DNA from 2 places in the Clostridium septicum genome. Region 2 is predicted to be linked to the other one. Evidence: a T-box and tRNA genes for the amino acid it is inferred to sense, from the RefSeq annotation. Region 2 holds a T-box; the other holds one or more tRNA genes.
What was found. A T-box is a leader RNA that pairs with one kind of tRNA and senses whether it is charged. The one in region 2 lies ahead of argS (arginine--tRNA ligase), so its partner is inferred to be a tRNA-Arg.
Positions count from the first base shown of each region.

Region 1: it encodes a tRNA-Arg, which carries the amino acid that the T-box ahead of argS (arginine--tRNA ligase) is inferred to sense. The anticodon was not compared.

Region 1 covers NZ_CP023671.1:2,556,188-2,562,590, reverse strand. Annotated here, with positions in the region: gene CP523_RS11790 (ECF transporter S component) at 215-814, shown strand; gene CP523_RS11785 (alpha/beta-type small acid-soluble spore protein) at 1,068-1,250, shown strand; gene CP523_RS11780 (alpha/beta-type small acid-soluble spore protein) at 1,321-1,503, shown strand; gene CP523_RS11775 (alpha/beta-type small acid-soluble spore protein) at 1,579-1,761, shown strand; tRNA gene CP523_RS11770 (tRNA-Gly) at 1,822-1,896, opposite strand; tRNA gene CP523_RS11765 (tRNA-Lys) at 1,947-2,022, opposite strand; tRNA gene CP523_RS11760 (tRNA-Gln) at 2,026-2,100, opposite strand; tRNA gene CP523_RS11755 (tRNA-Arg) at 2,106-2,182, opposite strand; tRNA gene CP523_RS11750 (tRNA-Arg) at 2,223-2,299, opposite strand; gene CP523_RS11745 (amidase domain-containing protein) at 2,423-3,460, opposite strand; gene clpB (ATP-dependent chaperone ClpB) at 3,558-6,158, opposite strand; gene CP523_RS11735 (helix-turn-helix domain-containing protein) at 6,400-6,403, shown strand, end outside.
Region 2 covers NZ_CP023671.1:455,766-462,168, reverse strand. Annotated here, with positions in the region: gene CP523_RS02000 (Ppx/GppA phosphatase family protein) at 1-725, opposite strand, end outside; T-box leader at 917-1,123, shown strand; gene argS (arginine--tRNA ligase) at 1,178-2,869, shown strand; gene CP523_RS01990 (AI-2E family transporter) at 2,984-4,099, shown strand; gene CP523_RS01985 (FeoB-associated Cys-rich membrane protein) at 4,119-4,268, opposite strand; gene feoB (ferrous iron transport protein B) at 4,315-6,075, opposite strand; gene CP523_RS01975 (FeoA family protein) at 6,091-6,312, opposite strand.

The DNA.
Region 1 (6,403 bases), 1.3 Mb from region 2:
ATAGAATAATTATTCAATACGATTTCATTAAATTTAATACCATTATTTTGAAATTTGTGTAATTTGATATTTTTTTATCAAAATTCTCTTTACAGTTTTTAATCATATGCTAAAATAAAATCGTCGGTATTCTAAAATGAAACTGAACTAAAAAAATAACAATCATTTTTACCGAATTATATCCATAAAAGGAATAAGAACGGAGGTCAATTAAATGTTAAAAACAACTGAAATGGGGAAATCAAAAAGTCATGTTAGAAAGATGGTAATGATAGCTATGTTATCAGGTATTTCTATATTTTTAGGTGTATCTGGCCTTGGATTTATTACATTACCTATATTTAGACTTACTATTATGCATGTACCTGTTATTATAGGTGCTATTTTAGAGGGGCCTATAGTCGGAGCAACTGTTGGTTTAATGTTTGGACTATTTTCAATGTATCAAAATTTTACTGCGCCAACACTTACTTCATTTGTATTTTATAATCCTATAATAGCTCTTGTCCCAAGAATATTAATAGGTATTGTAGCTTACTACATTTATAAACTTTTAAAAAATATTATAAAAAACCAGAGCATTTCAATTGGTATATCTGCAGTATTAGCAACTCTTACAAATACTATTGGTGTATTAGGTTTAACTTACATTTTATACTTAGAACAATATGCAGCTGCTAGAGAAATTTCTACTTCTGCTGTTTCAGGTACACTCCTTGCTATAGGAATATCTAACGGTATTCCAGAAGCTATAGTTTCTTCATTAATAACTATTCCTGTTGTAATTGGAATATTGAAAATAAAAAAATATTAATTTTTATAAAAAAGGACAATTTTTAATTAAAAATTGTCCTTTTTCATACATATTTACCCTACTCTAAGTTAATATTAATCATTAGTGCCAAATACATTTATGTTTTTGTCCAATATATGTATATATAAATTACTTTTACCTTTTTTGGTTTTATTTTTATAGTTTATAAAAAACTAATTTGCACAATATAATAATGCAAAGCAAAAAAGCTTAGCAAATAAAAAACTTTTAAAGTTTTAAGGAGGTAAGTACAATGGCAAAAACATTAGTTCCAGAAGCTAAAAACGGACTAGCCAAATTTAAAAACGAAGTAGCTAGTGAAATGGGAGTTCCTTTCACTGACTATAACGGAAACCTATCTTCAAAACAATGCGGTAGCGTTGGCGGAGAAATGGTTAAGAGAATGGTTCAACAATACGAATCAGGAATAAAATAATACTAATTTAAATGATCAAAAATTAAAACAAATTCAATTTTAATATTGAATATTTAAGGAGGAATTTATCATGGCAAAAACATTAGTACCAGAAGCAAAAAATGGATTAGCAAAGTTTAAAAATGAAGTTGCAAGCGAAATGGGAGTTCCTTTCACTGACTACAACGGAAACTTATCTTCAAAGCAATGCGGTAGTGTTGGTGGAGAAATGGTTAAGAGAATGGTTCAACAATACGAATCAGGAATAAAATAATTTGTAGTATAAATTCAAATATTAAAATAATAAACATTTTAATTTTTAATGTTAAAATGTTAGGAGGTTTTAATTATGGCAAAGACATTAGTACCGGAAGCAAAAAATGGATTAGCAAAATTTAAAAACGAAGTAGCTAGTGAAATGGGCGTTCCTTTTACTGACTATAACGGAGATTTATCTTCAAAACAATGCGGTAGTGTTGGTGGAGAAATGGTTAAGAGAATGGTTCAACAATACGAATCAGGCTTAAAATAATCTATCTTTAGAAGATTAACATAAACAAAAAAGAAGTGTAATTTTTTACACTTCTTTTTTTGGAGCGAAAGACGAGACTCGAACTCGCAACATTCACCTTGGCAAGGTGACGCTCTACCATTGAGCCACTTCCGCATAATTACTCAGGTATTCTGAGTTATATATTAAGTAACTTAGCATTAAATTGGTGGCTTACCGGGGAATCGAACCCCGGACACCTTGATTAAAAGTCAAGTGCTCTACCGACTGAGCTAGTAAACCTAATGGCTGGGATAGCAGGATTTGAACCTACGAATACCGCAGTCAAAGTGCGGTGCCTTACCGCTTGGCGATATCCCAGCATGTGGTGCGTGTTAAGAGATTCGAACTCCTGGCCCACGCCTTAGAAGGGCGTTGCTCTATCCAGCTGAGCTAAACACGCAAATGTTTAAATAACCTAATAAAGATTTATTAAAGTTATTTGGTGCGGCTTAAGAGATTCGAACTCCTGGCCCACGCCTTAGAAGGGCGTTGCTCTATCCAGCTGAGCTAAAGCCGCATGCATATTACGTTGTATATCATAACCCCTGAACGCATGTCTTGTCAACATATTTTAATAAAAAAATTAAAGTTCTAAAATAAAAAAAAGTCAGAATATACTAAATGTCGCAAATCATTGTTATTAACCCCTTTTTATCCTTAAATATCTAATATTTGAATATGCATATGTTGGATAATAAGAAAATAAAGGTCTATTATAATAGGGATATGAATGTGCAGATACATAAATTTCCCCTTGCTCATCTATATAAGTAATTATTGTAGAATGTGACCACATATCCTTTGATCTGCTATGTAGCTGTACTACATCTCCTAAACTTAAATTACTATTGTCCTTATTCTCAACTCCATATCCTGTGTTAACTAACCAATTTCTTAAATTTACTACTCTTATCCACGCATAACTTCCAGGTCTCCAAATTTTATCCATTGGAAGTCCCCCGTTTTTTAAACATTTTGATACAAAATTTGTACAGTCATTGCCTTGGTATTCTTCCTCTGCATCCCAATTTTCACTTGCCCACTTTGCTGCTAAATTCCCATCATATCCTGAATATCTATATACCCCCTTTTTATTTTCTTGTACTTTTGGATTACTTCTTTTATTAAAGTTATTTATATATTCTTTTAAACTAGATTTATTTTTCTTAATAATATTTATTTTATTTTCCATATATTTTTCATATGAACTAATTGTATTAACAAGCTCATCAGCTTTAATTCCTTCTTCAATAATATCTCTACTAACAAATAATTTATTATTTTTAATATTTAAGTAGATTAAATGATTATCTTTATATTTAGTTTTTACTTTTGAATTTTTATATTTTATTTCTATAATTTTATCTACATCTACCACTATTGATTTTTCAATTATATTAATAGAATTAATGTTTAAGAAAATATTATAAAACTCAGCTTTTACTTTGATATTTTTATACATCTCTATTATAAAAGAATAGTACACTTTGTTATAATTTTCTAAAATAGATTTAGGGTATATATATTTATTGCTTTTTTGTTTTAATTTCTTTTCGTTTTCTATACAATGACTAAAATATCCCATTAACACTTTCTCTATTTCCACTAAACTTTTATCTTGTATAAGTATATTCTTTTTTATTTTAAATCTCTTAAAAAAAGAAAATATTGAGTACATATTTTTCCTCCATACATATTACATCTTACATACATATATATTTTATACAAAAAAAAATATAACTGAAAATTTTCATTTCCAGCTATATTTTTAAATTTTATTGAACTTTTATAATAATCTCCTCATCTAATCCATCAATAGTTACATTAGATCCATAAGCGATTTCGCCTTTAATAATTTTTCTTGCTAGATTATTCTCTAAAGTGTTTTGTATATATCTCTTAAGAGGTCTTGCACCATATACCATATCATATCCCTCTTTAGCCATTATATCTTTTGCAGCTTCTGTTACTTCTAATTTAACACTTCTATCTTTTAGCCTATTTCTTACTTCATCTAAGAATATATCAATTATCTTCTTGATTCCTGATTCTGATAAAGGCTTAAACATTATAATATCATCTACTCTATTTAAGAACTCTGGCTTAAACCTTAGCTTCATTTCATTCATTACTTCTTCTCTTATTTTAGAATCTACAGAATGTTCATCAGTATTTTCTAAAAGATAGCTACTACCTATATTAGATGTCATTATAATTATTGTATTTTTAAAATCAACTGTTTTTCCTTTATTATCTGTTAATCGACCATCATCTAGTATTTGTAAAAATAAATTGAATACATCCTCATGAGCTTTTTCTATTTCATCAAATAATATAACACTATAAGGATTTCTTCTAACAGCTTCAGTTAATTGACCACCTTCATCATATCCCACATATCCTGGAGGCGCTCCAACTAATCTTGATACTGCATGTTTTTCCATATACTCAGACATATCTATTCTTATTATGTTCTCTTCTGAATCAAATAGATTTCTAGCTAAAGTTTTAGCAAGCTCTGTTTTACCTACCCCTGTTGGTCCTAAAAATATAAATGATCCTATAGGTCTATTTATATCCTTTAATCCTGCTCTAGCTCTTAATATGGCATTTGTTACTGACGTAATAGCTTCTTCTTGACCTATTACTCTATTTTGCATTTCATCTTCCAATCTTAAAAGTTTTTCTCTTTCACCTTCTAGTAAATTACTTACTGGAATTCCTGTCCATCTTGAAAGAATTTGAGATACTTCTTCTTCTGTTACCTCTTCTTTTAATAAAGCACCTTCATAATTTTCTTTTACTTCTTTTTCTTTTAAATCTATTTCAGCTTCTATTTTGGGAATTTCACTATATTGAATTTCTGCTGCTCTATTGTAATCATAATTTCTTTGTGCTATTTCTAACTCTCCTCTAGCTTCATCTAATTTAGATTTTAAATCTCTAATGTTTAAAATAGCATCTCTTTCTTTTTCAAATTTAGCAGTCATCTCATCATTTTTAGCTTTAAGCTCTGCAATATCTTTTTCCAAAGCTTTTAACTTCTTTTTAGAACCTTCATCATTTTCTCTTGTTAAGGCTTCTTTTTCTATTTCTAATTGAAATTGTCTTCTTCTAATTTTATCAAGTTCCGTTGGCAGTGAATCTATTTCTGTTCTAATCATAGCTCCAGCTTCATCTATTAAATCTATAGCTTTATCAGGTAAATATCTATCTTGTATATATCTATCTGAAAGCTTAGCTGCTGCTACTATAGCAGAATCATGTATTCTAATTCCATGATGAATTTCAAATCTTTCTTTTAATCCTCTTAATATGGAAATTGCATCTTGTACTGTTGGTTCTTCAACTATTACTGGTTGAAATCTTCTTTCTAAAGCTTTATCTTTTTCAATATATTGTCTATATTCATCAAAAGTAGTTGCACCTATACAATGTAGCTCACCTCTTGCAAGTAATGGCTTAATTAAGTTACCTGCATCCATTGCCCCTTCTGTTTTACCAGCACCTACAATAGTATGAATTTCATCTATAAATAAAATTATTCTTCCTTCACTACTTTGTACTTCTTTTAATACAGCTTTTAGTCTTTCCTCAAATTCACCCCTGTATTTAGCTCCCGCAACTAAAGCTCCCATATCTAATGAGAAAATAACTTTATTTTTTAATCCTTCTGGAACATCTCCTCTTACAATTCTTTCTGCTAACCCTTCAACAATTGCAGTTTTACCAACTCCTGGTTCTCCAATAAGAACAGGATTATTTTTAGTTCTTCTCGAAAGAATTCTAATAGCTCTTCTTATTTCTTCATCTCTACCTATTACAGGATCTAACTTATGCTTTTTAGCTAAATCTGTAAGATTTGTACCGTATTTACCTAAAGCATCATAAGTTCCTTCTGGATCTTGGGTTTCAACTCTTTGATTTCCTCTAACTTCTGCTAGAATTCCCATAAAATTATCTTTATTTATATTATATTTATCTAATAAAATTTTTGTTGGACCTTTTTTATCTACTTCTATAATAGCAAGCATTACATGTTCTACACTAATATATGAATCTTCAAATCTCTTTGATATTTCATCAGCCCTTACTAAAACTTCTTCTATTTGTCTAGTTGCATAAACTCCTGAAGAATCTGCACCTTCACCTAGAACCTTTGGCATAATCTCTAATTTATTATTTATATCTGATTTTAAAGCCTTAACTGGAATACCCATCTTGGTTAAAATATTAGGAATTAATCCATCCTCTTGTTCTACTAGAGCTGAAAATAGATGAATTATTTCTACTTGTTGATGATTGTATTTTACCGCTACTAAACTAGCATCATTTAAAGCTTGTTGAACTCTTAATGTCATTTTTTCAATATTCATATCTCTAGTTCCTCCTATCTTTCACCTTATTATTTTTTACTATATTCTTATAATAATACAAAAGTCAAAGAAAGTCAAAGTAAAATTATTATTTTTTACTTTTCTTATTTTCCAATTTTTCAATTTATTATTATTAGGGTATAATAAATTTATTAATACTAATTTTTATATGATTATTTAATATATTAAATAAAGATTTCTTTATAGAAATCTTAATCTTATTTTAAAGGTGATGATTTTTATGC
Region 2 (6,403 bases):
AAGATTTCTTGCACATCTATATCTGTTAATTCATAGTTGTGAGGGATATCAAAAGGGTAGCGTTTTCTTACCCTATCAATTTTACCTAAATTTCTAACTATTTCAGCAACGCCTATTACAGAATCAAATTTAGCTTCTTTAAACCATTCAATTGCATTTAAACTAGATTTTATAATATTAAGTGCATTATCTATACTATTTGGTAAAACTCTGTCATTTAAGTTGTGTTTAAATGTTAAGTTTACACTACCAAAAGGTAAAGTGGAACTTCTTATTATTTTATGATCTTTTATCCAGGCTATATGGGTTGCTGTGCCTGCAACTTCTACCATTAAAGAATTTTCAACATAGATACTTTTAGTTACCCCAAGATAATTTAGATATATCTCATCTTTGCAACTAAGAACATTAACCTCAATATCTAATTCTTTTTTTATAAGAGATATTAGTAAATCCTTGTTGTCTGCAGTTCTAAAGGATTCAGTAGCAACAGCAAAAATTTTAGTAACTCCAGATATAGTACATAATGATTTATAAGAGCGAAGAGTAGAAATGATTGAATTAATTTTATCCTTACATATTGAACAATCATTAACTAAATCATCGCATAATCTTATAGAGGTTTTAAGTTCATCTATAATTTTAAAATATCCGCCTTCTTCAACTTCTGTTAACATTAACCTTACAGAACTTGGACCAATATCAATAACACCAACTCTATTCATAAGAACTCCTTATTATAAATAATATTACTTTGGGAAAGACCCATAATTAAATATTATATCATTTTTTTTTTTATTCAAGAGATAAATGAAAAATATATATTAAATTTATAATTATAGTAATTATATGTATCTTTATTGGTTGACAATAAAAGTTATAATTATGTATAATAAGCTTATTAAGTTAAATTAAAAAATAGTCGAAGAAGAGAAGAGTATTATAATTGATGCTTTAAGCGAGTAGGGGATGGTGTAAGCTCTATAAGATAAATTATAAGAAGAGAGCCTTGGAGACATTTACTGAAATTAAGTAGGATAAATCGTAGTAGCTGCGTTAAAGCGTTAAGTGGCATTTTTTAATGCAATTAGAGTGGTACCGCGGATGTAGATCCGTCTCTTATATATATAAGAGACGGATTTTTTTATTAAAAGTATAGATACTGGGAGGAATAAAAATGGATTATAAAAAGAAAGTTGCAGAAGTGATAAAGCAACATGTTGATATGGATATTGAAACAATAGAAAAACTTTTAGAAATACCACCAAAACCTGAAATGGGAGATTATGCATTCCCATGTTTTCAATTGGCAAAGGCTTTTAGAAAAGCTCCTAATATGATAGCTGAAGAGCTAAGTTCTAAATTAGATAAAGAAGGGTTTGAAAATATAACAAATTTAGGACCATACATAAACTTTTTTGCAGATAAAAGTATATTTACAAAAAATACAATAGAAAAAGTATTAGAAGAAGGAGATGACTACGGTTCATCAAATATTGGAGAAGGAAAAACTGTTTGTGTTGAATATTCATCACCTAACATAGCAAAGCCTTTCCATGTAGGTCATCTATTTACTACAGCTATAGGTAATTCTTTATATAAACTATTTAAAAAAGAAGGATATACTGTAGAAGGTATTAATCATTTAGGAGACTGGGGCACACAATTTGGTAAGCTTATATCTGCTTATAAAAGATGGGGAAATGAAGAAGCGTTAGAAGAAAATGCAATAAACGAATTACTTAGAATATACGTTAAATTCCATGATGAAGCAGAAAAGAACCCAGAGTTAGAGGATGAAGGAAGAGCTTATTTTAAGGCTTTAGAAGATGGAGATAAAGAAGCAGAAGCTTTATGGAAGAGATTTAGAGATTTAAGCTTAAAAGAATTTGCTAGAGTTTACGATATATTTAATGTTAAATTTGATTCATATGCTGGAGAAGCATTCTATAATGATAAAATGGATGTTGTAGTTAATGAATTAAGAGAAAAGAGACTATTAGTTGAAAGTAACGGAGCTCAAGTTGTAATGCTTGATGAGTATAATATGCCTCCATGTATAGTTTTAAAAGCTGATGGTGCTTCAATATATGCAACTAGAGATTTAGCAGCAGCTATGTATAGGAAGAAAACATATGATTTTGATAAGTGTGTATATGTAGTTGGAACACCACAAGCGTTACATTTTAAGCAAGTATTTAAGGTTTTAGAGCTTGCAGGACATGAGTGGGCAAAGGATTGCGTTCATGTAGGATTTGGATTAGTTAAATTTGCAGATAGAAAACTTTCAACTAGAAAAGGTGAAATAGTTTTATTAGATGATTTAATAAGAGAGTCAGTAGATAAGACATTAGAAGTAATAAATGAAAAAAATCCTAATCTTGAAAATAAAGAAGAAGTAGCTAAGAAAATAGGTGTTGGAGCTTTAGTGTTTACTTATTTAAAAAATTCAAGAGAAAAGGATATAGTTTTTGACTGGAAAGAAATGCTTTCATTTGAAGGGGAAACAGGACCATATGTTCAATATTCATATGCAAGAGCTAACAGCATATTACAAAGAGCTGGAGAGCTTAAAGGGGTAGCAGATTATTCTAAGCTTATTTCAAAGGAAGAGTTTGAATTAGTTAAGACTTTAGAAAACTTCAATAAACAAATTCATTTATCAGTAGAAAAGTTAGAACCTTCAGTTGTTACTAGATATGTTATAGATGTTGCAAAGGCATTTAATAAATTCTATAATGCACATTCTGTATTAAATTTAGAAGATGAAACATTAAAAGAAGCTAGATTGAAGTTAGTAGAAGCTAGTTGTCAAGTAATAAAAAATGCATTAGCTCTATTAGGAATAGAAGTAGTGGAAAAGATGTAACAAAAAGGGGTGTATAACATCCCTTTTATAGTATAAAAATTTAATAATAACAAGACTAAAACATTAGTTTATGATATAATCAAATATAAAATAATATAGAAAGGTGGACAGTTTGTGTTTAAAAATATAAAACATAAAGATTTAGTAATAGCAATTGTTATGGCCATTATAATAGGGATTGTTGGGTATAAAATTATAGATAATTATAGATACTTTTTTAATATATTAGGTAGATTATTATCATTATGTGTACCATTTATTTATGGGCTTGTCATAGCATATATACTAAACCCTTTAGTAAAGTTGTTAGAAAGAAGGTTTAAACTTAAAAAGGGTATTGCTATATTGTCAACTTATGCATTGATAATAAGTATTTTTACATTAATAGCCTTTTATTGGATACCTAGTGTTGTAGAAAGTGCTATAGATCTTACGAAAGATATTCCAAGTTATATTTTATCAATGCAAAATTGGATAAATGATGTATTAAGTAATCAGAACATAAAAGATATTATAGTTTCTACAGGTACTATGGATACTGTTAATGGAATAATTTCACAAGTTGGAGCTTTTACAGTAAGTTTATTGGAAGGATCATTTTCATATGTATTTTCAATATCAAGTAACTTACTTAAATTTGTACTTGGAATAATGATATCAGTATATGTGTTAGTAGATAAAGAGAGATTACTAAAAGGTACTAAGAGAATCTTGTTTATAATATTAAAGGAGGAAAAATCTAAAAAATTTATAGAGTTTATAAGAATTTATCATCATATGATAGGAACTTATATAGGGATAAAAGCTATAGATTCCTCTATTATAGGCTTTATGGCCTTTATATTACTAAATTTAGTTAAGTCAGAATATGCATTGCTTCTAGCTTTTATAGTTGGATTAACTAATATGATTCCTTATTTTGGGCCTTTTATTGGAGAGGCAGTAGGATTCTTATTTAATATATTTGTATCTCCAACAAAAGCATTTACTGTATTTTTAGTACTTTTATCACTTCAATTATTTGATGGTTGGTACCTTGATCCTAAACTAATAGGTGGTAAAGTAGGAGTTAGACCAGTTTTTATAATACTAGGAGTTGTGGTTGGTGGAGGTTTCTTCGGACCTATAGGAATGCTTTTAGCTTCTCCTACAGTTGCTACAGTGAAATTTTACATAAATAGATTAATGGATAGAAATAAAGAATTAGTAGATATAGCAGATAAAGCATAAAAATAAAGGTAGGAAGTAATTACTTTCTACCTTTATTTTTGTCGTTGTACATAGGACAATGTGATGAACAATTGCCACAATTACAACCACCTTTAGAGGATTTTCTTACATTTTTATAAATTATGTATGCTGAAAATCCTATAATAGCAACTGTTATAACAATTTCCATAAAATCTCCTTTAATTAAAGAGCTAACATTAAAAGTTAGCTCTTACTTATATAAATATTTTTCCGATATTAAATACTATAAATGAAACTACCCAGGCAAGAATTAATTGATATCCTATAGAAAATAAAGTAAATTTAGTTCCATATTCTTTTTTCATTGCACCAAGTACTGAAATACAAGGAGTATATAATAAAACAAATACTAAGAAGGAAAGCGCTGATATTGCATTAAAATGTAATGGTAACATAGCAGCTAAATCCCCAGCAAAAATTACTTCCATTGAAGCTACAACAGTTTCTTTAGCAAGTAATCCTGTTAAAAGTGAAACAGAACTTTGCCAATTTCCAAAACCTAGTGGCTTAAATATAGGAGAAAGAACTCCACCGATAGATGCTAGGATACTATCATTAACATCTACCATACCACTTAAGTTAAAGTTTGATAATACCCAGATAACAACACTCATAGCAAAAATAATAGTTCCTGCTTTAATTAAGAAACTTTTTGCTTTTTCATAAACTTGTTTTAATATGTTTTTAAGAGAAGGCATTTTATATTCAGGTAATTCGATTATAAATGGCTCTTCATCTTTTTTAAATATAGTATTCTTAAATAGTATACCCAATATAAATGCTAATATTACACCTAATAAATAAAGTCCAGCAACTACTAATCCAACATAATTAGGAAAGAAAACCGATGCAAATATAGCATAAACAGGTAATCTTGCATTACAACTCATTAAAGGAACTAATAATGCTGTTAATTTTCTATCTTTTTCGCTTTCTAATGTTCTAGCAGACATTATAGCAGGAACAGTACAACCAAATCCTACTATCATAGGAATAAAGGCTTTACCTGAAAGCCCCATTTTTCTCATTAATTTGTCCATTATAAAAGCAACTCTAGCCATATATCCACTATCTTCTAATATTGATATACAAGCAAACAAGGCAAGTATAATTGGTAAAAGTACTAGGATTCCTCCAACCCCTGCAATAATACCATCAACAATTAATGATTGGAACCAATGACTTGTACCAGATAATAAATCAGATACAAATGGTAAAAAAGATTCGTTTAGCATTTCATCTAACATATCAGATAATGGTTGTCCAACCCAAGCAAATGTAATTTGAAACATTGCAGCCATTATCGATATAAATATTGGGTATGCAAGCCAAGGATTTAATAAAATATTATCTAATTTATCTTTCAGTGCATAATCAACTTTACCACTAGTATGACTACATTTTTTTAATAAATCCTCTATAAAAGCATAAGCCTCTTTTTCACTATTGAACTGATAATCATTATCGCTATTATCTCTTAAAAAATTATCAGATTTTAATGCATTCTTTATGTCATCCAATCCTTCTTCTTTAAAGGCTATAATTGGTATAACAGTTACATTTAAAAGTTCTGATAGTTTATTATAATCAATATCTATACCTTTCTTTTTAGCTACATCAATCATATTAACAGCTAAAATTATAGGTTTATTAAATTGTTTTAATTGAGTAGTTAAATATAAATTTCTATCAATATTTGAGGCATCAATTATATTTAATATTAAATCAACTTCATCTGTTTCTAAAAAACTCTTAGAAACTTTCTCCTCATTTGAATAGGTATCCATTGCATAAATACCTGGAAGGTCAACTATTTTAATATCATTAAAATAACCTTCTTTTTTATCTACGGTAACACCAGCCCAATTTCCAACTCTTTGAGTAGATCCTGTTAAGCTATTAAACAATGTAGTTTTTCCTACATTTGGATTACCAAGTAATGCTACAGTTTTCATGTCTTATCCCCCTAATTAAAGTGTTAAAAATATATTTTTGGCATCCTTTTTTCTTATAGCTAAGTCAAATCCTCTTAAATTAACAATTATAGGATCTCCAAGAGGAGCTATTCTTTTTAATTCTATTTCAGTGCCTTCAATACAACCTAAAGCAAATAATCTTTTTGCAAGTCTATCATCACCTTTAATAGATTCTATTTTACCTTTTTCACCTAATTTTAAATCACATATACACATTTCTACACCTCATATTGAAAATCATTATCATATATACATATTATATAATATCAAAATCATAAAAAATAGTCAACAGTTTTGACAAAAAGTG